DNA from 2 places in the Sporosarcina sp. NPDC096371 genome. Region 2 is predicted to be linked to the other one. Evidence: riboswitches for the same ligand, from Rfam matches in the RefSeq annotation. Region 2 holds a riboswitch; the other holds the start of a gene.
The links. A riboswitch is a leader RNA that binds a small molecule or an ion and turns the genes downstream of it on or off. The one in region 2 is predicted to bind cyclic di-GMP.

Region 1 (12,003 bases), on a different contig from region 2:
AAACATGGTGTTTCCTCCTTTTATCTAAATAGAATTAATTAAATGCCGATAACACCTTGGCGTTATTGCACAATATAGGAATACGTCGGGAAACCCAACATAATTCTTTTGTTATTGATTTGATAGAAATCATACTTTTACAATTTAAATTGCTGGATGGCTACTTCCAATTCATTTGACATCCTAGCTAACTCTTGAGAAACCGCGGAAACCTCTTCCATTGAGGCACTCATTTCTTCAGAGGATGCCGCGACGTTTTGGGAATAATTATTTACTTCAATACTCGTTTTTGAAACCTCTTCTATGTGAACGACAACTTCTGCAATATGATTTTTCATGTTTTCCATTGCTATGCTGGCCTCGGATATTTTTGTTGTACCAGTGAGAATGGAATCCATAATTTCTCCAAATGCTTTCCCGCTTTCATTCACGAGTTTCATTCCCTCTTTAGCCGAACTTACGCCTAGATTGACAAGAACCATTGAATCTTCAATTCCATCATTAATATCGTGAATGATCTCATTGATCTGCAATGCCGAGTTGCTGGATTGCTCCGCAAGTTTTCGAACTTCATCTGCCACTACTGCGAATCCTTTTCCATGTTCACCAGCTCTTGCAGCTTCAATTGCAGCATTCAAAGCTAATAAATTCGTTTGCTCTGAAATAGACTGTATCATCAAGCTGATTTGTCTAATTTCATTTGATTTTTCATTTAACATGCTAATTTTCTCAGCGGAAGAGCTCACGTTTTTATCAATTTCACTCATCTGACTTACCGTTTGTTCAACGACTTCACTACCTTGTTTGGCAGTTTCCGTTGAATAATGGATGGAATCTTTTACGTTGCCCATACTCACTGTCACATCATCAACACGATTAAACACTTCATTGATAATACCTACAGCGTTTTTCATAGCAGCATCCTGGTCATCCGCTCCAGTAGCAACCAATTGGATTGACTCGGATATTTCGCTGGAGGCTGATTGATTTTCAATCGAAGACGCTGCTAGCTCCTCAGATGTCGCAGATAATTGTTGAGATTCATGCGCAATTTTTCGCATTGTTTCTTTTAAACTATTAGACATCGTATTGAAATTCTCGCCCATATCCCCTATTTCATCATTCACTTTTACCGTGACTTGTTGAGTCAAATCACCATTTGACATCGCTAAAGACAAATCACTAATGCTTTTAATTCTCTTTGTTATACGTAAACTTACAAAAATAGATGCGATGACAGCAAGAATAGCAAAAATCCCACCTATAATGAACAGCATCGTTCGTATGAAAGTCGCCGTACTTAAAATTTCGTCCTTCTTAATGACAGCAATATACTTCCAGCCATCTATTTCTGAAGTAATTGTGTTCAATACATAGTCTTCTCCATTTAGCTCAGTTTCAAATGGGCCGTCTTTGCTTAAATCCGTTAATGCCGGAACGTTAAGTTCGGAAATTGGTTGGAAGTTCAATTCAGGATTTTTTGGATGTGCAAGGATTGTTCCATCTTCTTGCGCAAGAATGACATAACCATCTTTACCGATACTGATTTCCTTAATAATATCTGTTAAGCCTTCCAAACTTACATCCAGGCCTAACACACCTGTTTGTTTTCCATCTTTTTCAATCGACACTACATTACTGACGATAATTCCCTCTATACCAGTTGCCTCATAGGCACTTGTTAATTTTACTTCTCCTGGTTCTGCAATAGCAGCGGTATACCAAGGACGGTCTCTAGCATCGAAACCAGCTGGCACGGGCCCCTCTGGATATTGAATATATCCTCCATCCGATGTACCCATATAAACATAAGGGGCCTTAGGATGACTATTACTAAATTGAGAAAACACATCAAAGATAGCTTTCTCCTTCTCACCATTTTTTGAAGGAGTCATATCAATTGAAGCTTCTCCCGCTATATCTTTATAAGATGTAATACTTGAATCCGCGTTTATAACGGCTGGGTCAGTTGCTAGTAAATTGACATTTTCCCTAATCGTTTCAAAGTATAACGAAATTCCATTGTCCACTTGTTTGATTTCTTTCTCACTAAAACTGATATAATCATCCTTGGTCTTTTGGCTAACTGTTATATTCACTAAAGCGCCAACAAATACAATCGGTACTACCGATAGCAATAAAGAGAAAACTAATAACTTTGCTTTGAACGAAAACCTTTTCTTATTCATTTTCACAATCTCCTTCCTTTAATAGTGCATCAAGCGCAAGATGCCTGATGCTTCAAAGATTTTAAATTATTAACTTCAAGAATCTCTTAATCCTTTCTAACTACGTTTTTTCGCCAAATTCAGTCCAGGTGGTTTTAAACACACAAAAAACTATTCTATTAAATATAGAATAGCCAAAGGATTTATATATATTAATCCGTAAATTTGGTAACCAGGCGATCATTGTTTAGATTGCAGGACTTTTGATTAATCCCTAAACTTTAGACCCTAAGCTTTGCGTCCTGCCTTTTCAGTACAGTTTGCCTTTAACTTCTATAGTTTTAAATTAAAAATTACGCTCACTTATAATCTCACGTAACTCTACAAACTTCAAGACTTATTGACCAGTTTCGACTTTTTACCTATGAAAAAAGAAGTATAATAACAGTTCGAAACTAGTGGTAAAGTAGTTTTTTATCCACTAGGCATAAATACTTATATAAGTAGAGTCAAAAATATGATTTCAAATTAGTAATTGATTGACCTTGGCGACATCATCCGGTATTAGGCTGATACGATCACTTTTATTAACTACATAAACTGAACTAAAGAATTCCACTAACAACGCTCGGCGCTTAAGGAGGGATTGAACTTCATCCTTCTCTGGAGATTAGCCGAAATTTACAAATTCAACCTATATACATCTATGCACAAAAAAAAGAATAGGACACTCACGCATCCTATTCCTTCGCTACATTATTCATTTGGAAACTTCGGTAAATAAATCATCGCCTTAAATAAATCACCATCCACTTGAACTAAAAACTTTCCATGCTGGATGTGAATAAGGCTTTCAGCAATCGACAACCCTAATCCACTACCTTGACTTGACCTAGATTCATCGCCTCGTGTAAAGCGTTCCATTAGCTCATCGACTGAAATATTTAATTCATATGCTGAAATATTTTTAAATGTCACGAGTACTTCATTCCCTAGATCTTCAACATCAATATATACCCTGGATGTTGGCTGTGCGTATTTAAAAATATTCGAAAATAAGTTTTCGATGGAGCGCCATAACAGTTTGCCATCAGCCTTCACATACACCTTTTCTGTTGGATGTGCAAACTTAACATCTAATGCCGACGCTTCAATCTTTCCACCCATTTCTCCTATTCCTTGCGTTAGTAATGATACGATGTCAATCCGCTCTAACTGAACAGGCATACTTCCACTTGACGCTTTAGCCGCTTCAAATAAATCATCCGTTAACAGCTTGAGTCTTTTCGACTTTTGATCTAACACATCTACATATTCAGTAATTTTTTCAGGATCGTTTTCTATTTTCAATAAATCGACATACGTAATGATTGATGTTAAGGGTGTTCTGATATCATGTGAAACATTCGTAATGAGCTCTGTTTTTAAACGTTCGCTCTTAATCTCACTATCGACAGAATTTTTTAACCCATCGGTAATACGATTAATATCCGCTGCCAGTCTGCTAAATTCCCCTTTTCCGTCTACTTCAATTCGATGATGGAGATCTCCACTCTTAATGTGCTCTACACCCTCTTTAATGCGGTTAAACGACTTCACCTTTTTCAACGCAAACCAAGCGGCTAGACCAATCGTAATTGGAAACATGAAAAAAGTTGCCGCAACTACTATTGGATAACCAATGACAAGTAACACGGTTTTTACACCTATACTGCCACTATCAAATACATGTTTTACCGCAAGAAAAGCCTTTTTAAGAATTTGATAGATGAGTGTATGCGAAAGGATTGTTCTATTTTTAATGTGCTTGACAAGCGATAAAATCAACAATAAAACAATGATTAAAATAGGTACCGTGGCCAGCATGTATATATCATGCAACACTTCAACCATCACTGCTATCCACATCGCTGGTAAACTAACGGCAATCACAATATTAAGATCATTATATAGTTTATCAATGACATGAAAATGAATGTCTTTATCTTTAAATGATGTTCTTCCAATAACAATAATTAAATAAACAAAAGATAAAATAAATCCTGCTACAAATAAAATGAATTCATAAAAATAACGTTTAGCAATCGTTTTGTCTTTTTCCCATTCCTGCATTTTTTGTTGTAAGAAAGAGTCTGTAAACGCTAGATAAATGACGTCTGTTTGAGGATTCAACTTCTCAACATTGTGAGTAAAGTAATTCAGGTATTGACTTTCTTTCACTTGTTTTGGGTAAAACTTTTGTTGATAATCCTCAAATAACATATATGCATCATAGGATTCAAATTGCTCTTTCTTATTGAGTTCACTATTCGAGAATACCTGCTCACCATCACTCGCATAATACATGGTTCCTTCATACGCTTCTAGTGTACCAAGCAACTGATAAAATTCTCTTACTTGCTCCCTCATCCTTTCTTCTTTTTTACGATTGATGTCTTCTGCATATTTTTCTTTGAAAATGCGCTTATTATCCGCTTCTTTCAGGTCATGATTATATTCATTTGAATAATATTCATTATATAATTCGTCTTCAATGATCCGGCTATCTTTTTTCGTTAGTGCCTTACCGCTTAAAATATATTCTTCACTTTTATACTTTCCGATTAATTGCGCCAAGGCGCTAGTAAGGCCATAACTTTCATCAGCGAATGCTCGGCTTTCAAAATAATGGTCTTGATTGATACTACTAAGATGAACCTCGTTAAATTCCATGTTAATAATCGCTTTCGCTGTACCCGTTAAACAAACGATGGCAATTAGAAACACAACCACTTTCGTAAGGCGTGCATGACTAATATTTCTCAACTTTATACCCAACTCCCCATACAACTTTTAAATACTTCGGCTCTTTCGGATTAATTTCAATTTTTTCTCGAATCTTTCGTATATGAACCGCAACCGTATTTTCTGGATTAATGGCTCTTTCATTCCATACCTTTTCGTAAATTTCTTCAATTGTGAATACCTTTCCAGCATTTGCTGTGAGCAGCTTTAAAATTTTATACTGCACCGGTGTTAAGTGAACCTCTTCTTTATCTACGGTAATCACTTTCCGTTCATCATCAATCATGAGTCCGCCCGTTTGAAATTCATGACTACTCACTTCGAGACTTCCAAACGCCGTATACCTTCTTAGTTGCGATTTCACTCTGGCCACAAGTTCTAACGGATTAAACGGCTTCGCCATATAATCATCTGCTCCGATGTTTAATCCGAGTATTTTGTCATGATCCTCCGACTTGGCAGAAAGCATAATTAACGGAATCATATTATCTTGACGAATCTTCATCGTCGCCGTAATCCCATCCATTTTCGGCATCATAATATCCATAATAATGAGGTGAATAGCATGATCTCGAATAACATCAATCGCCTCTATCCCATTGTAAGCTTTGAATACTTGATATCCTTCATTTTCCAAATAGATACTAATCGCTCTTACAATTTCTTTATCATCATCGCATATCAAAATGTTCAACTACATTCACTCCTCCATCTCTTTAAGCTCGCGTGATCACCCCTATAGGATTCGTATAAGGATATGATACTAAATAAATCTTAACAAACACGCACACCAATTCTTAAGATTTTCTTAGTGTTTTTTCTAGGCAATTACAATTACACAAGTTCAGTATTAAATCCTAGAAAATAGTGCAGTTAGCCAACCCGTAACACCAAGTAAAATTAATGACTGTATGCAAATGTCTATACCAAATCCACGTCGTGAACTTATAAATTTCTATAACTTGAAGTACATGAAAAAATCCGTAAACAATTTGTAAAAGCCGATTTTCTGTTTGCCCAGAAAATCGGCTTTAGTGTTGTATTCATATCTAATTGAAGCGATTTCATAATTACTTGCTTTGATCAAAAAAGTGAATAATTATATAATTATCTATTTTAATGTTCGTTAATATGATGTTCTGCTTATGTTGATTGGAGCGGAAGGCGGCGACTCCTGCGGGAACAGCGCGAGCTGAAGCCCCCGCAGGAAGAGCCGTCACGTAGAACGGCTTTTGCGACCAAAAGCGAAGCGTTGGGAGCAGCGAAATAGATGCCTTAATTTCTGAAAAAAAACGCAGAAATTAAGGCAAATCGAACCCTGCGCTGTTCGATTGGCTGAAGCCGTGCCCGCGGAAAGCGTCCGCCTGAAGCGCAAATCAACCTTATTCGGACATTAAGTCGAATATCTCTATTATAAAATTGATTTTAATTTGATAAATTTAAAGCAAAAATCTCACTTCATTTTATTAATAAGCTCTATATATTGCGAATCTCCGTATCCTATTGTGGGGAAAAGATCAAATAACCTATTCATTAATTCCCCTGTCGAAAGGTCTATATTTTTGGAAATATATTTTACGACTTCATTATTTTCTTTTAACATATCCAAAAATATATCTATTGCCTGATACATTACTGGAAGTAATTCATTCGATGGCTTTCTATGGTTTATCAATACTTCTTTGTATACAGAATAATATTCCCCTAATTGAAGCTCCGTTTGGCTGACTTTAAATTCATCCTCTCTAAAGCTATTTAAGAATACTTTACCTGTGTATCCGGACTGTTCAAGGTAGGTAAGAATTGTGAGAAGGTTCATCTGACAAAACATGTCTTCACCAAACCATAGAACGATATATTTATAATCCTTCTTAAAAATAGTATCTAAGGGAGCAATCACCTTCTCGATGTAGCTTTCCACTGACACATGATGTCCTGATGCTCTTGTTTGAATAAACTCGTTGTCAAAAACTTGTGTCGTAGTCGCATGTACACACATCGCTTCATTAAACGGTACATAATCAGAATCTCCCATCAGTTTTTCTGCTTCAAACTCTTCATACATCACTTGACCATTCAAAACATTAAGTACATCTTTGTCAAACAGTTCTCTCTTCTCATTTTGTAACTGTTCAACCGCATTTTTTCTAGACATATACACGCTACCCCCATCCTCGCTTTGATCGATAGTAAGTTTAACAAATGACTGTACAGGCAATTTATTTAGTTGAAATTCTCGTGGATTTATACCAAAAACCTTTTTAAAAGCTCTACTATACGCCTCTTGAGACGAATAGCCATAGTCAAAAGCAATTTCAATTACCCTACGATTGCTCGCTAAATCTGCTGTAGACAAATAGAGTCTTCTTAAAAGAACGTAACGCCTAATACTTATCCCCGTTACCTGATGAAATTTAAATGAACAGTAATAAGGGGAATATCCCATGTAAGTAGCCAATTCATCTAGTGAAAACGCTTTGTTTAAATGTTCTTCAATCCAATCTATCATCAGCTGTATGTACTCATTCATTCGTCTCACCCCTGAATAGAAGTATAAGTGCTATCCTTTTCTTTCTTTTGATAGTTCTTGTGGCTATCAAAAGAAAAAAAGCCTATTCAAGGGCAATTCTTGAATAGGCCTTTTTACTTTCATTTCAGTAGGATATACCCACTCATTTATGATATTTCTCATCAACATAGACGGAACAATTCTTATGTCCTGTTCGTTAATATTTGTAACGACATTTATAGGGGTGGAAGGAAAATGAAATTACTCAACAGGACTATATTAATACTACTATTTTCGATGGTAACAATGAGTTGGACCGCGTTCGAAAGTTCGGCTGCCGAAAACGAATTATCACTTCCAACAGAACCACCGATTATTTCAAAAGATGATTTTGCGGACGAAGATTTAAATCCCTTCGCCACCCAGTACGTCAAAAACGGCTATTCATCCATCGAACTTTTAACAAACACAACCCTTAAAGTAAGCGGGAATACGAGTGCTTATACTTCTGTAGACACGATTAGGGTGACACTTTACCTACAACAATGGAACCCATCCAAAAAGCAATGGGTAGATGTGTTAACAGTTGGACCCGCTACAAATTACCGTTCTAATTCCATATCATATTCCAAACAAGTTAACGTAATTAGTGGCTACTCTTATCGCATCAGGGCACACCATGATATCATCCATAATGGCATCACAGAACGATTAACAAGCGTTTCCAATCAAATCAGTGCAGACTAAACGGGGGCCTATAAAGGCCCCCGTTTTACATGGATTGTGCCATTTCAACAATTTCTTTTTTAGTCAGTTTCCCCTCAATATAAAGGTAAGACGTTTGCGTCATCCACGTTATTCTACGTACGCCATCCTTAAACGATAGTATATTTGCCGTTTGGCCATTGATCGATACTTCTTCCACTTCAGTGTCTTCACTGTCCGCCGCTGCCCCAAAAGCATATTGCCCATTCAACTTCTTTTCAGCTACGATAAATTCGCTTTTCCCCTTCACATAATGCAAGTAAACCTCATTACTCATTTGTTCCCCTTCTTGCATGACCATTACCTTATCCAATCGAAATCCAGAAGGCACTACAGGAACATGGATTGTAAAATCTGCTACCTTTTGCGCTTCCCTTAGATCCATCTCCCTCATCACAGGTTCCGAATCTTCAATGACAAAAAAACCAGACTCCTCGCTTGGATTGTCAATAGGCTCACCTGACCCTCCAAACACTTGCACAACAGAGCCTTGCACCTGGTGGAATATCTCACTCCACCGACTATGAGCTCCACCTTCTTGTGGGTACGCAGCAACACCGAGTACCATGAAAATAGAGGCCACAGCTAGAATAGCCTTTTTAGGAAGGCGTTTCCCCCTGGAAGACTGACGGATTTCTCGACGCGCTGTCTCCATCCTTTCCCATGCCTCTGTACTAGATAATGTCGGCGGTGGGAATTCCATCATGTCTTCTTCTAACGACTCCCGAATCAGCTGGTCTAAGTTCTGTTTCTTCTTGTTAGACATTCGACATCACCTCCATCAATTCAGGTTGTTGCTCAATCGATTCTTTCAACTTCTTTTTTGCACGAAACATTCGGGTTTTCAATGTCGATAATTTAACACCCAATAGTTCGGCAATTTCCTCGTATGTTAAATCGTGATGATAGAATAAGATGAGTACTTCCTTATGATCCGGCTTCAACTTATCGATTTCCTTAAGTAGCAATTCCTTCACATAAGCTTTTTCAATGCCTGTTTCCACCGTCGAAACATAATCTATTTGTGTTGCATCTGGCTCTGTATTTATATAGACGTCCGAAGTCGTAAAATCATTCCATCTTTTTAAACGTCGAAGATGATCAATTGCAGTACGTGTCGCAATCACTGATAGCCAAGCACCCAGTTTTTCAACATCTTGAACCGTTTGTAAATTTTTAAACGCTTTCATAAACGTCTCTTGCGCAATATCTTCTGCCAAGTTCTGGTCCTTAATCACTTGATAAGCGGTGTAATAGACGCGTTTATAATATTGTTCAAAAATGATCCGCTCTGCCTCGCTATTTTGCTGCTTGCTTTTCCGAAAAATATTTCCCAACAACTCTATCACTTCCTATCTTCCCATGCATATAAGTCTATCTATCACCGATCAAAAAAATCAATTATTCTTATTATACAACAACTATTAAGTAATAACGAAAGTCATAGCAGTTCGCTTTCATTTCATAGATAGACTAAAGTATTCCTACAATTGGATAGACATTCCATTCCGGCTATTCTAAGCTTCTCGCCAAAAGAAATTACTGCTATGAGAAGGCTATTAGTCATCGTATGACCAGGTGTAAGAGCTTTCAAGTATTCACTTTTTTATAATCAAAAAAGACGCATCTCTTGCGCAAATATGCGCATTGATCGTCTTTTGGATTCTCGCCTGTTTAGTTTTTTAGATACACTGATCCCTCGGATTTTTTCACTAGCCACTTTGGTGACGTTCTGCCTTAATCTGCTCGTCAAATGACGGAATTTGCAGAGATGTATACATAAAACTATTTACCTCTAATCATTTCTACAAAACGATATTGTGAGAGTGTTTAGAAAAAAATTATTACAAGGAGAACTGTTTTTATTCTTACTGAATGATGTATACTATGAAATCTATATTATTTAATTATAGATTTCAACGAAAAAGGAGACGTACAAAAACATGAAGAAAAAAATTATTTATCCAATTTTGTCGACTTGTCTTTTGTTATCACTAGCTGCTTGTTCTTCTGAGACAGCCGATGTGCCGAAAAAAGAAAAGGTTCAAGAAGAGACGCAAACACCAGAGGTTCAACCAGCTCACTGGTCCTATGAAGGGGAAACCGGTCCGGAATATTGGGGCGATTTAGATCCTACAAACGCTGTCTGCACGAACGGCCAGGAACAGTCTCCGATTAACATCGAGACGGCAAAAACAGAGAAAGACGACGAAGTTGAGGAGCTGAAATTTAATTATGCCCCAACAAACTTTTCTTTAGCTAACAACGGCCATACGATTCAAGGAAATCCAGCAGCAATCGATAATTCCATTGTCGTAGACGGAGATGAGTACAAGTTAGCTCAATTCCATTTCCACACTCCGAGCGAACACCAATTTAACGGCCAGAGTTTTGACATGGAACTGCATTTAGTGCATAAAAGCGCGAATAATGAATTAGCTGTTATTGGTTTAATGATTAATGAAGGTGCGGCTAACCCTGCCTTAGATCAATCATGGAAAGTTCTTCCTAAAGAAGTAACAACTGAAGATGTAAAAGTAACCGAGGCAATCGATTTAATGGGATTATTGCCAGAAAATAAGCAAACTTTCCGTTATGAAGGCTCTTTAACTACTCCTCCATGTTCAGAAGAAGTTGAATGGATCGTCTTGGAGCAGCCAATTGAAATGTCTAAGGAACAAATTGATTTATTCCGTCAAATTTTCGAGGACAATCATCGCCCAGTTCAGCCTTTAAACGACCGTGAAGTAGAAATTGAACCTAGTATGTAATCAAAATCGCTGAAACGATAACAAAACAAACTTGTATCGTTAATGATCAAAAAGTCCATCGACTAGACGTCGATGGACTTTTTTGAGGATATGGAGCTAATATGTTTTCAGGGAATTCATGCGGCATGTATCTTAGGTTGCAGAACATCTGTTCTCAGAACTGTTTTATTCTATTACTCAATAAGAAAAGCTGCCATGTAAAAGCACCTTTTCTCATTGACTACAGCTACCCGTTAGCCATCCACAAAGCGCAAAGATCAGCACTTCACCACAAAATATGAAAGGTGATTAATAAAAGATTTATGGTCAAAACAATCCCCCAAAAATTATTCAAGTAATTTGTTCGTTCATTTATTTAACAATATGTCTCGCTTGCTGAAAACATGTTGAACAAGTATTTAGATTCGCTACATGGGACCACGGAATCGAACGCTGAACGACCTTGTATACGCCATACATACCAGGTTCACATAACACCAGTTCTCAGTAGTTAATCACGCTCCACAATCCCTTATAGCCCCTCACACCCCCTATCGTCCTTACCGTTCCTTATGCAAGATAAATAATACATCTTTGATCTAACGGGATTTCTGGTGAACGCCAGGCCTGTCTATACGAATAAATGTACATAACGCCTTGGTAAAAAGAATAGAAAATAGCAGAAGTCGAGTGGCCAAACACAAGAAACTTATTGAGCAGAGCTGGTGTATTGCTTATGCTGACGGCACTGTTTCGATGAGGGGTTACAAGTATTTTTTCCGAGAGTAAAGCGTAAGCTCCTTACTCTCCATTTTTTGTTACTTGCATAATTAAAATAGCAGAAACAGCAATCCTATTGAATATCACTTACTAGCTGCTCAGTTGTAAGTACCGTCGCAAATTCCTCATGCAAAGTAGCTAAAGAAATAGCATGCAACGTCTCGGCATCATAATATGTATCATTTTGATCCTTCATACCAAAAGCTGCGGTTGCGTCAGAGATAAGATACGTTTCAAAGCCTAAATT
Region 2 (12,003 bases):
AAGCACCTTTGTAATATTGGATGAAATAAAAGATGAAAAGGAATATTATGAGCCAGAAAAGCAAGTGATTTCTAAACTAAATTTTACAATTAAATGACCATACGATTATAGAAAAAAGTGTGGTAGGGATGCGACTCTGCCGCATCCCTACCACATCTCGGTAATCGTATAGAAGTCATTCAACCCAAGGCATCTATACACGTTTCGCCTGGTGTACGATTAAGTTATTGATTGGTTGATTTTAGTGAATCAACACGTATGACTTCCGATACATTTAACGATTGTTTTCATTCCGTATCGTCGTAATAAGTACCCTCTGTTTGCTCCGCATTGAATGTCCAATCCACATGTAATTTATCGCCTTGGAATTGGTTTTGGTCTTCGCCATTATCGACAAACTCGAATAATACGAATACCTTCTCCTTCCCTCCAGCAGGGATCCCATCTGGACGGGTTGTATTGCCGACGAATTCATCAATGGCCGTTAAGTCTGGCTGTTGAGTTTGTAGGTCGTATAGTGTCGTCTCAACAATAGGAGTCGTTGCGCTGCTCGTGTTATACATAATCGTCACTTTAATATGCTTGGCAAAGTCATCGGTATTATCCGATTTCAAATCTTCAACCGTAAATTTCGTATCCAGTAATACTCTGTTAATGTCCAGCGTCCCGTTGTTTTCTAAAATAAACTCACGATATATCTCATCGCCAGGTTTAAGATTCTCTATATCGACAACCACATTAGGATTGACTTCCAAATCTAATGTACCTGATGCAAATGTGTTCTGTGTGACAACAGAATCACTAAAGTAGGCATATGTTCCGCCACTTACTAATGATAATCCTAATGTAGCCATGATGACACCCTTACTTACTTTTTTCGCGAAACTCATTCTTACATCCCCCTTAGTATGATTGTTTTTATATTTATTTAACTCTTATATACTTTTTTTAGTACATAGGAGATATTACTACCCTTACACTGCATTTTTCACTTCAACTTCTTTGACTGCCCCCACTATTACACGTAAAGCTGAAATGATTAGTAATAAACCAGGTACGATTAACAAAAGCGCCATCCCTGCTTTCGTATTCGCATAAGTCATTGCATATCCTACATATGGGATGGTCACGTTGGTGTACTTGCCAACGACATCTTGCGACGATACTGTCCATAGATCAGGGCCATCATTATTATCCCCTTTTGTTTTATAGGACACTTGCCCATTCGCTTGTTTGACATCCGTAATTCTATGGGTAATTAGCTTTTCATCCATATGAAAAGTAATAATATCCCCCTTTTTATAAGTGGCGTTGTCTAGCTCAATTGCGATGAGAGACCCGGTTTGAAAGGTTGGCTCCATCGACCCTGATAATACCGATTTGATTTGATAGCCTAAGATGGTGGGTTCCCCTCCTGAAATCCGAGAAGAAAGAACAACAAGTGCAAGGAAAACAACAGCAATTAGGACAACGCTTTTTAGCAGAAGGCTCATCAAGTTCCATATTTTCTTTTTCACGCTTTGTCACCTCCTTCGCAAATCCACTTTACTAGCTTGTCTCCATTATTCCAGATGGTATTGGAAATTGTAATCGGTTTAATTCCACCTTAAAACATGGATGAATTTTGTCGGATTTTCTTATAAAGGAAGATAAATGCTTAAAACCGCTTGGAAATTAACCCAATATGAATACCACCGGAATCAATTGACTTCCCTACCAGTTTTCCTAATAATTGTAATTGTGTTAGCGCATTTTAAAGAAGGGGTGAGTGTATTGAACAAGAAAAAACAGAAAAAGATGAGTAAAAAAGTCATTATTCCTGCTGTATTAGCCCTATCAGTTGCATTTGGAACAACAAATGTAACTACATTTGCCGCTCCAACAGGCGAATCAACTTTATTATATAAAGCTGATGGATTGAGCAAACAAGAGGTTGTTAAAAACTTTCTTCAATCACAAATAGCACTAGAAGCTTCTGAAAAAGTACGTGCAGCTGGCGGAGAGCAATTCAAAATTATTAGTGAGGAAGCGGATCGTACAACAGGCACTTACCATGTACGTACGATTGAGCAATACAAAGGCATTCCCATTTACGGCTCTGGACAAGCTGTGGCATTAGATGCGAACAATAACGTCTATGCATCTTTTGGTGAAGTCACACAAACTTTAGGCCTTTCTGTCATTCCAACTGAAGCATCTATTTCGCAAGAGGATGCCCTTGCAACTGCAAAAGAAAGTATTGAATCCAAAATCGGTGCTGTTAAGAACTATGACGGCATCGACGCTGAACTCACCATTTATCCTTATGAAGGACAATATCACTTAACGTATCTCGTGAAAGCCTCTACTTCTTTACCAGAACCCGGATACTTCCATTACTTTGTCGATGCAACGAGCGGTGAAGTGATTAATAGCTTCAATGCGATTCATGAAGCGGATGCATTGGCCAGTACACCGATTACAGGTCGGGGATTAGATGCATTAGGGAAAATGCAGACCTTTAGCGCTACAAAAGATGCTGCAACTGGAAAAAATCTTTTACACGGCACTATCGTTTCCGGCTCTAATACAGTAGGCATTAACACGTATGACGCGCGACGGATGGGTGAAACTGGTTTCATTCTCCTATCAGCCCTCCTAGGTTTTACAGGATTTGAAGTAGAAACGAATACGAATTTCTTTGCAGATCCTGCCGCTGTTTCCGCACATACAAACTCGGTGAAAGTGAATGATTACTATCAAAAAATCCATAAGCGTAATAGCTTAGATGATAAAGGGATGACATTAGTAAGCACCGTTCACATTGGATCGAAATGGAATAACGCTGCATGGAATGGAAAACAAATGCTTTACGGAGATGGTGATGGCGTACAATTTAGTTCATTAGCTGGCTCTATGGACGTTGCTGGGCACGAGATGACACACGGTGTCATTACCAACACAGCAGACCTCATTTACGAAAATGAATCTGGTGCCATCAATGAATCACTAGCTGATATTTTTGGTGTACTGTCTGAAATGCATTCCAAAGGTCTTTCTAGCCCAGCAGATTGGGAAATTGGTGAGGCAGTCTACACGCCATATATCGATGGCGATGGCGGTCTTCGTTCACTAAGTAATCCAAGAACTAAAGCGCTTCATCCGGCATATGGATTAAGGGACAATGTCTACCCAGATAATTATCAAGATCGCTACCTCGGTGAGTTGGATAATGGTGGCGTGCACATTAACAGTAGCATTAACAACAAAGCTGCTTACCTCATTTCTGAAGGCGGCGAGCATTACGGAGTGAATGTAACAGGGATTACTCGTTCCAAAACTGAAAAAATCTACTACCGTGCTTTAACATTGTATTTAACGCCTTCTTCTGGTTTTGCAGAAATGCGTCAAGCGGCTATTCAAGCTGCTACTGACCTGTACCCAGATAGAAATGGTGCACCTTCGCAAGAAACGCAAACTGTCATGGCTGCGTATGATGCTGTCGGTGTTACGGGAGAATAAATCTATTGATACTACAAAACCATGGACGAGTCTGTTCATGGTTTTTGTATTTGCTGTTTTTATTTTGGAGTACATCAGTACCGAGTAGCACATTTCGGTGAAATGTTAAGATTACGTAAATTTTTATATTTACCTTGGTGGTTACTATTATCAGTGCTATATTCGTGTACATAGCATTAAAGATAAAGGAGATCACCATGAATGTCACAAACCGCTTTACATTACTGATTGAACTATTTCTCGTTTCCACCCGACTTGGCCTCACTTCATTTGGTGGACCAACCGCCCACTTGGGGTATTTTCATGAAGAGTATGTACGTAGAAGAAAGTGGATGGATGAAAAAAGTTACGCGGACTTAGTTGCTTTGGCGCAATTTTTACCAGGACCTGCTAGTAGCCAAGTAGGTATCGGGATTGGTGTTATGCGCGCTGGTGTTTTAGGGGGTATCGTCTCTTTCATCGGCTTTACACTTCCTTCCGTCATTGCCCTTATTCTTTTTGCCTTACTGCTTACGGGATTTGATATCGGAGATGCAGGATGGTTGCACGGCTTAAAAATTGTAGCAGTGGCGATTGTTGCGCATGCGATTGTTGGAATGGCTAAAAGTTTGACGCCTGATACCAAGCGTAAAACCATCGCTTTATGTGCCCTACTTGGGACCTTGCTCTGGCAAACTGCCTTTACCCAAGTAGCTGTTATTCTACTTGCTGCTTTCCTTGGTTTTTTATTATTTAAACAACACGACACCACGGAAGTCGCTAATTCTTCATTTCCGATTTCCAAAAAGATTTCAGCAATTTGCCTGTTATTATTTTTCGGTTTGTTATTTCTATTACCAATCATAAGAGAAGTCAGTGGTTCTTATTGGGTAGCGATGTTCGATAGTTTTTATCGATCGGGTTCCTTAGTGTTTGGTGGGGGGCATGTGGTTTTGCCTTTATTGGAACAAGAATTAGTGCCAACTGGCTGGATTAGCGAAGAAGCGTTTTTGGCGGGTTATGGTGCTACACAAGCAGTTCCCGGCCCCCTCTTTACATTCGCAGCTTATTTAGGCACCGTCATGAAAGGCTGGCAAGGCGGTTTGGTCGCAACAGTCGCAGTATTCTTGCCTGCTTTCCTGCTAATTCTAGGTGCCTTACCTTTCTGGGATCGCTTGCGCAGCAATCCGAACATTAAAGGTGCCATTATGGGTGTCAATGCTGCAGTGATTGGGATTTTGATTTCTGCCTTTTATTTTCCGATTTGGACTAGCTCAATCTTGGCACCTGCCGATTTCGCTTTGGCTGCTGTGTTGTTTAGTATGCTGGCTTACTGGAAGTTACCGCCTTGGATTGTTGTGGGTACTGGGGCTGTTGGAGGTTCTTTATTAGCGCTACTATCATAAAAGGTGCCTGCTTCTACACTAAATTGTGTGAGAATCAGGCACCTTTTTTTATTCTGACAAGCATTAGGTTTATAGACTGCAGGAATTACTTCTCTAGCGTAGGTATATGGTGATTAGTTTTATTGTTTATATCTTCTGATGCCATCGCTAATCGTTCAGTAATTTTTCTCTTGCGATACAGCATCATCCCAGCCTCGGCTAGGTCGCCAACTGCAGAACGATTGATAAAAGCCCCGACTAGCAGTCCAACGATAGGAATCATTTGAAAAAGCTTTTTCCAACCGATTTGATCACGATGAGTCATGACCACTTCTCTCCACCCTTGGAGTTCTGAAATCACTTCTCGTTTCACACCTTCATCAGAAGAATCGATGAGGGATAATTGCTGTAATATCGCCTGTTTTCCGACAATATCCGAAGAAACAAACTGCAACACTTTCACGATATACACTCTTTCCTCTTTATCATTCGGATCATAGCCATAGCACATCGCGATGTCCTGGAGGGTCTTTAATTGAATACCTAGAAGCAGTGGGATATCGATTGATAACGTGAAAATCCCCCCGATTCCCGTGCCTGCACCTTGTAACGTTGCCAATTGTTTTCGATTTTTTGCAAGTTTGCTGACTGCCTCGTCCATTTCGACAATCGGGACCAATTCCACATCCGCCAACGTATGGACATTGTTATCTGGATAATAGGACTTTAGTGAGGATACTGAACTTAAGTACTTGCCCCCTGTTTGAACATATTGACCAAGTTCATCTAGAAGCGTACCAATCTTATTTTGTATAAAAGCGGGCGTCATCTTGTCTAATAGCTTAAATGGGAGTCGGCCAATTTTTTCCCAAAACCATAAATCACTTTGATCCTGTTCCCACTCCACGCTCTTTTTGAGTTCAACCCGTAATTCTTCTATTGTTTCAACCACTATGTATGAATACCTCCAATGTATTTTCCATAAAAGCTGTATCTCTTCATGTTGGTAGTTCGAGTAGTAGGTTCTAACTCCATTCAGTGTTTAATTATATCCTACTCGTCATTTTAATGTAAAATCCATGAATATAGTGCCAAGGAGATCTTGATGAGGAGAAAGATCGAAGAAAGTATGATTAGATTCAGTACCTGAATTTACTATTTCTATGCATCCAGCGAATGCGCCTTCGCTGGATGCATTTGATCAAGTTATATAGCAGCGTATCTGTTAAGTCCACGAACTAAATAAATCAAATTGAATGATGGCAACTATCACAATCGTAATATAAATGATCTCACCAATTGTGAGAATCGAGTGTTTGGGCGTCTCGGAATATTTCCATTCAAAAAAAGCTCTAACACCTTCAGTGAGTATACCGAAACCAAGAAGCACAGCCATATACACGTATATAGAATATTCATTATTGATTGCAAGAGTAACAGAAATAATTCCGCCAATCACGGTGCCGATTCTTATCGTCCAATCAATTCTTTTATGTAAATCATTTACATGGTTATACGAAAATATTTTCTTTTTCTCTATGCTAAGAAGCTTTCTTAACAGCCACTGGATCAATGCACCCACGACAATAAAAAGTGCCGCGTATAGGATAAATTCCCCCCACATCATCAGATCCCTCCCCTATTAATAAGTGCCCTTGCTATCAAATACCCGTTAATCAGCTTACTATACAAACGCAATATAGATGGATACTATCTTACACTCACATGACAGATAAATCCAATTATTCCATTAGGGGTGAGATCACTGACACTACATTCAGCGTTCGATAAGAACTTAGTACCCTCACTTATTTTTTCTATAATTATGTATCTACCTAAAATGGAAGGTATATTTGAAGGGAATGCCGTAGAAAAAGGGGCATTTTTCGTCCCGCAACGTAATCGCAACACCAAGAAATCGTGATTATTCATATTCATACGACCTTCACATATATTTTATAAGTTTATCAATGTGTTATTAATGATAACTTTTAGGAGGGCCTATATGGTTATAACCCCGGGCATTGGGGATTTGTCCTATATTACGCAAGCTAATGGGACAAAGTTTTTCACGTTGATTGCAGAAGAAATTACGTGGGAGCTTGTAGATGGGATTTTTATTAAAGCATGGGGATACAACGGTTCTACACCGGGTCCCACTATTCGCGTCAATCCTGGAGATCATGTATGTATTCGAGTAATCAACCGCTTACCTGAAAAAACGAGCGTTCATTGGCATGGTTTACTTGTACCAAATAACATGGACGGCGTTCCTCCAATCGAACCTTCCCCATTCATTGAACCGGGGCATTATTTCGATTATCATTTTTCAATTAAAAATCCACCTGGAACCTATATGTATCATTCGCATGTAAATGTTGCCGTACAAGATAATGCAGGGCTGTTAGGTGGCTTTATTGTAGAAGATCCAAACTTGCAAAACATCCCACAATCTAAAGACTATCTTTGTTTACTTCAAGAATGGGCGATTGGCGAGCTGCCTTGTGGCGACCTTACAAAAGGCATATATGACTTAACTTTTGAGTAACCAGATTTCAATTTCTTTACGATCAATGGGAAATGCTATCCGTATACGGAACCTTTAGCTGTAGAGTACGGGGATACTGTACGCGTTCGTTTTGGCAACATTCAAATGAATCACCACCCCATGCATTTACATGGTCATCAGTTTCGTGTTGTAGGTGCAGATGGTTTCCCTATTGCTGAGCATACACAAATCTGTAAAAATACAATACTCGTTGCTTCCGGAGAGACGTGGGATATCAGCTTTCTCGCGAACAATCCGGGTATCTGGCCTTTTCATTGTCACATGCCACATCACGTCACAAACAATGGCGCACCTGGCGTGGGTGGTATGCTTACTACGGTTAGTTATTGTTGAGGGTAGTCAACATACAGTAACTACATGAAAAAAAAAGCAATCCACAACACTTTTTGTTGTGTGGATTGCTTTCTAATATTGAAATGGCGGGAGTTAAATATTTCTTTATTCGGCCACACTGACCTTAGCTTCAGCACCTTGATCTAAGGAAAAAAGTTTTTCATCATTTTTTAGCTCTACTAGATTTTTTGCTTCTTGAACTAAATTTTCCATTGTATTTAATTCATCATCGCTAATTTCAACTAGCTCTTCAAACATTTCAACTGATTCTCGAGAGATAAAGGCTATCTCAACAATTGTTGCCATGATTTGCTGAGAAGTAGCAGATAATTCTTCTGTACTTGCGGAAGAATATTCATTACTTTCAGCAATGATCTTTGTCGTAGCTAAAATCTGTTCGAACATGGTTCCAACCTCTACAATGGTCGTATTTGTATCTTTAAATTCATCTGTACCCTGTTGCATGGACTTGACCACTACTTCAGTTTCTTCTTGTATATTCTTCACAATATTGGATACTTCTGAAGACGCCAGGCGTGATTGCTCGGCCAATTTTCGAACCTCGTCCGCAACAACTGCAAATCCTTTACCATGTTCACCTGCACGGGCAGCTTCTATTGCCGCATTTAATGACAATAAATTAATTTGTTCTGCAATCCCTGAAATCACTTTGACTATCGAGCCGATTTCGCGAGATTTTTCTCCAAGTTTATTCATTGCATCGGATGTTGTATTTACCGTCCGATTAAAATTATCCATTTTTTCCAATGAATTCTTGAGCTTCACATTTCCTTCTTGCGTCAATTCTAAGGTCGTATTCGATTGCTCTGAAATTTGATTGGATCGCACGGATAGATCTTCGATAGCCTGTGTCATTTCTTCCATCGATGCGGCACTTTCTTCTGTAGCTACTAATTGCTTTTTTAATCCCTTACCTACCTCATCTATTGCAGCTCTTACAGTATCAGCCTTCTCAGTTGCGTATTCCCCATGTTCAGTAAGTATTTCACCTTTTTCAAACACATTTTTTGCAAATAACTGAAAAGGCTCTTCTTGACCTGCTGATAGTTCCTTCATTTCGTTTATAACCTGATTATTTATATGAGAATGACGTTTAAGCGCAAAATATTGGTAAGCAAAATACAAAGATGTACATAATAAAACGACTATCATTCCTAACAAGATAGCTTCCATGAAAAAAACCTCCTATTCTACTAACTTATTAACGATGATATTTTACAATTCTTTTACAATGATATAGATCCCATCTGCTATAGTCGATGGAATACTGCTTAGCTTCTCGTTGCTTTCATATTTATGAACAATAAAGTTTCCTTCTACGTCTACATATTTTTTCAAACCATGAAACTTCTCCATCAAGCGCATTGACTTCGGATTTGTCGCTTCACCTAACACAAGTCTAACGCCTTCTTCTGTTGCTTTTTTCATTATTATATCGCCTAACCTTTGTACAATGTCCTGACGATTATACTCAGCAATTACACCTAATAAAAATAAATGTAATACTTCTCCATCTTCCGCATCTTTTCCATAACGTTTTTTATAATCATCTAGGAATCGAGTATCGATATCCTCTAATACACGCATTACTATATTCATATCAGCAAACGTACCGCTAAAAATATCGCCTTCGATAACTTCAAGGACATTTGTATCCCCGACTAGTGCTCCTACAACATTTTGTTCTTTATCTAGCGCAACAACACAGTAGCCTTGGTGAGCAATTGACTCGATATATTCCTTCGTAAATTGATAGAAGTCTTCGTAGGGTAATTCTAAGGCATACCCGATTATCGGTTCTTGCACCCATTTGCCAGCAACTTCTACTCCAATAAATGTGCTTGCTAAACATGCTGCTGCCTTTTCAATTAAATCTGGTTGGGCCTTTGTAAGGATTTCGTATGTATATAAATCTTCTGTTGTCTGCATCGTGATGTTCTTCTCCAAAGTTGTCTGCATTGTGATGTTCCTCTCCAAAATAGATTCGATTTATTAAAAACTAGCGTAAATTTATTTCAGAAACATGATCGACTACTGTTCCTGGGAAATCAATTGTCTCGAGCGCATTTCGAACTTGTACTTTAGCAATTATAGATTTAGGATTTACTATCACAACATGTTTAAAGCCAAGTGAAACATAAAACATGATCGTATCCCCTAGCTCTGCTGAAACTTTTGAAGGAAGGGGTGATTGATGTGTTCCATCAGTTACAAACGTATACGTATTTTTTGGTATTTTTGCTATAGTTTCTTGTAAATCCTTTAAAAATACCTCTACAAGTTCTGCTTTAATAAACCCTATTACCTGAACGTGTACTTCTTTCTTTGCTTCATAAATTGCCATTTTATATTTTGGCACATCAACAACTAACATCTTTTAACCTCCTTTTTTATTACTATTTTTTAGCTACTGTCCCTATCTCCAAGACCTGACAATGTAAGCTGCCGTTCATTACAGTACTTCTTTTAAATGAAAAAGCTACCCCAATCAAAAATTGGGGGGTAGCCGAATAACCACTTCTTATCCTGGCAACCCGACTATCATTATCCAAGAGGATTTTAGACCCGTAGCTTTGTGTCCTTACCTATCGATAATTTCACCTTTTTCAATTTAAAGGAGTATGATCATAATATCACATTGACCTATCCGTATAATAGTATAAACTACTTACAATATTTTTTCTATATTAGTACTTTTTACTGAAGAGAATAAGATTAGTTCAAGGGGTTTTCTACTCACTCCATTATTGTAGGAAAAGCAAATGAGAATGAAAAATGGAATGATTTTATTATTCGATTTATCTTTACCAACCACGTTAGGTTGACAATCTTGTCCATATTGATCATGCTACTCAGACTAGTCTTAAAAGCTAGCTCCATGCCTGGACTCAGTAAGCTATACTAGATAGGAAAACATTAAAAATAGGAACACAAAAAGCGATAATTGCAGCCGAGCCCAATTATCGCTTTAGATTTAATATTTCAATGAACCCCGCTACATCGCTGGATTCAATTGATAAACTTATATCGCACCGTAACTGTTAAGTCCAAGAACTCAACAAATCAAATTGAATGATAACAACTACCACAATCGTAATATAAATCATCTCACTAATTGTCAGAATCGAGTGTTTGGGCGTCTCGGAATATTTCCACTCAAAAAAAGCTCTAACGATATCTGAAGTAATATTGAAACAAAGAAGTACCACCAAATATAGGTACAATGAATAATCCTTACTGAAGATGAGATAAAAAGACGCCGCTGTGCCGATCACGGTGACGATCCATATCCCCCAATCAATTCCTCTATGTAAATGATTTACATGGGTTCGGAGAAATGATTTCTTCTTCTCTACGTTTAGTAGCTTTCTAACCAGCAACTGGATTGAGGCGTTTATGGCAATAACAATTGCCGCAAATAGGATGAACTTTGGCCAAAACATTAGATCCCTCCCCCGTAGATGTTTGAATAACATCCCCTACCATTCACTTTACAATACAAATAAAAATACTACCACAATTATCCTTTAAATACATTTCTTTTATGCCACTTATAAAAAGGCTTGTTCTTTTCATTTCGAGCGATTTTCATTTTAGGCCGTATCCCATATTTCTCATAATCCTCTTCTGGAATTTGTGATGAAATATGCAACCTACCCTGTCCATCAAATGCGATCAATCCATTCTCATAGAGCGCATGATGATTACAACATAGCAGAACACCGTTAGAAGGATCTACTCGTTCAAAATCCGTACTATCTTTCCAAGGTTTCGAATAACTCGCGCGAAGTAATTCGGGTAACTCAATATCACAGAGCGCACATTTTTGGGCCCATAATGGTAGTAGACCTTGTCTAAATTTTTGTTTGCCTAAACGAATCTTTGTTTTCACTTCTGTTTCTGTTTCAGCAAGCATTGGAATGAACGTATTGCGCTCGGTTTGACGAACCGTGCCAATGGCTAATTCCAATTGTTCTTCATCTACTTGGTAAATGTTCGAATCACTAATGAGCTCCAACAATTTGATGGATAATTCCTCGTTACACGGATACAAATAGCCTTGATTACCATTGGCATCGGCTTGAAATGGAGAATATTTGATAGGCAATAGCGGTAAAATCACATCGAATTTTGAACGTACATTTACAGGTACTTCAAGTTCATGATAGTCCAATTCCACCAAATAGCCGTTACCTTCCCACTCTGCATCATGTG

Region 1: it holds a riboswitch for cyclic di-GMP, as region 2 does, so the genes downstream of both, ACIQ0H_RS06580 (methyl-accepting chemotaxis protein) here and ACIQ0H_RS14860 (hypothetical protein) in region 2, are expected to answer to the same signal.

The regions. Positions count from the first base shown of each region.
Region 1 covers NZ_JBIWFE010000002.1:122,655-134,657, reverse strand. Annotated here, with positions in the region: gene ACIQ0H_RS06585 (amidase family protein) at 1-6, opposite strand, end outside; gene ACIQ0H_RS06580 (methyl-accepting chemotaxis protein) at 138-2,189, opposite strand; cyclic di-GMP riboswitch class I at 2,393-2,503, opposite strand; gene ACIQ0H_RS06575 (HAMP domain-containing sensor histidine kinase) at 2,925-4,973, opposite strand; gene ACIQ0H_RS06570 (response regulator transcription factor) at 4,960-5,646, opposite strand; gene ACIQ0H_RS06565 (helix-turn-helix domain-containing protein) at 6,406-7,482, opposite strand; gene ACIQ0H_RS06560 (DUF6147 family protein) at 7,768-8,208, shown strand; gene ACIQ0H_RS06555 (DUF4367 domain-containing protein) at 8,234-8,992, opposite strand; gene ACIQ0H_RS06550 (RNA polymerase sigma factor) at 8,985-9,575, opposite strand; gene ACIQ0H_RS06545 (carbonic anhydrase) at 10,170-10,997, shown strand; gene ACIQ0H_RS06540 (cysteine hydrolase family protein) at 11,830-12,003, opposite strand, start outside.
Region 2 covers NZ_JBIWFE010000005.1:194,817-206,819, reverse strand. Annotated here, with positions in the region: gene ACIQ0H_RS14915 (hypothetical protein) at 1-97, shown strand, start outside; gene ACIQ0H_RS14910 (TasA family protein) at 288-890, opposite strand; gene sipW (signal peptidase I SipW) at 975-1,493, opposite strand; gene ACIQ0H_RS14900 (M4 family metallopeptidase) at 1,798-3,501, shown strand; gene ACIQ0H_RS14895 (chromate transporter) at 3,699-4,886, shown strand; gene ACIQ0H_RS14890 (EcsC family protein) at 4,972-5,817, opposite strand; gene ACIQ0H_RS14885 (DUF4181 domain-containing protein) at 6,091-6,492, opposite strand; gene ACIQ0H_RS14880 (multicopper oxidase domain-containing protein) at 6,871-7,413, shown strand; gene ACIQ0H_RS14875 (multicopper oxidase domain-containing protein) at 7,435-7,767, shown strand; gene ACIQ0H_RS14870 (methyl-accepting chemotaxis protein) at 7,873-8,961, opposite strand; gene ACIQ0H_RS14865 (hypothetical protein) at 9,004-9,747, opposite strand; gene ACIQ0H_RS14860 (hypothetical protein) at 9,788-10,162, opposite strand; cyclic di-GMP riboswitch class I at 10,314-10,400, opposite strand; gene ACIQ0H_RS14855 (DUF4181 domain-containing protein) at 10,830-11,231, opposite strand; gene ACIQ0H_RS14850 (HNH endonuclease) at 11,309-12,003, opposite strand, start outside.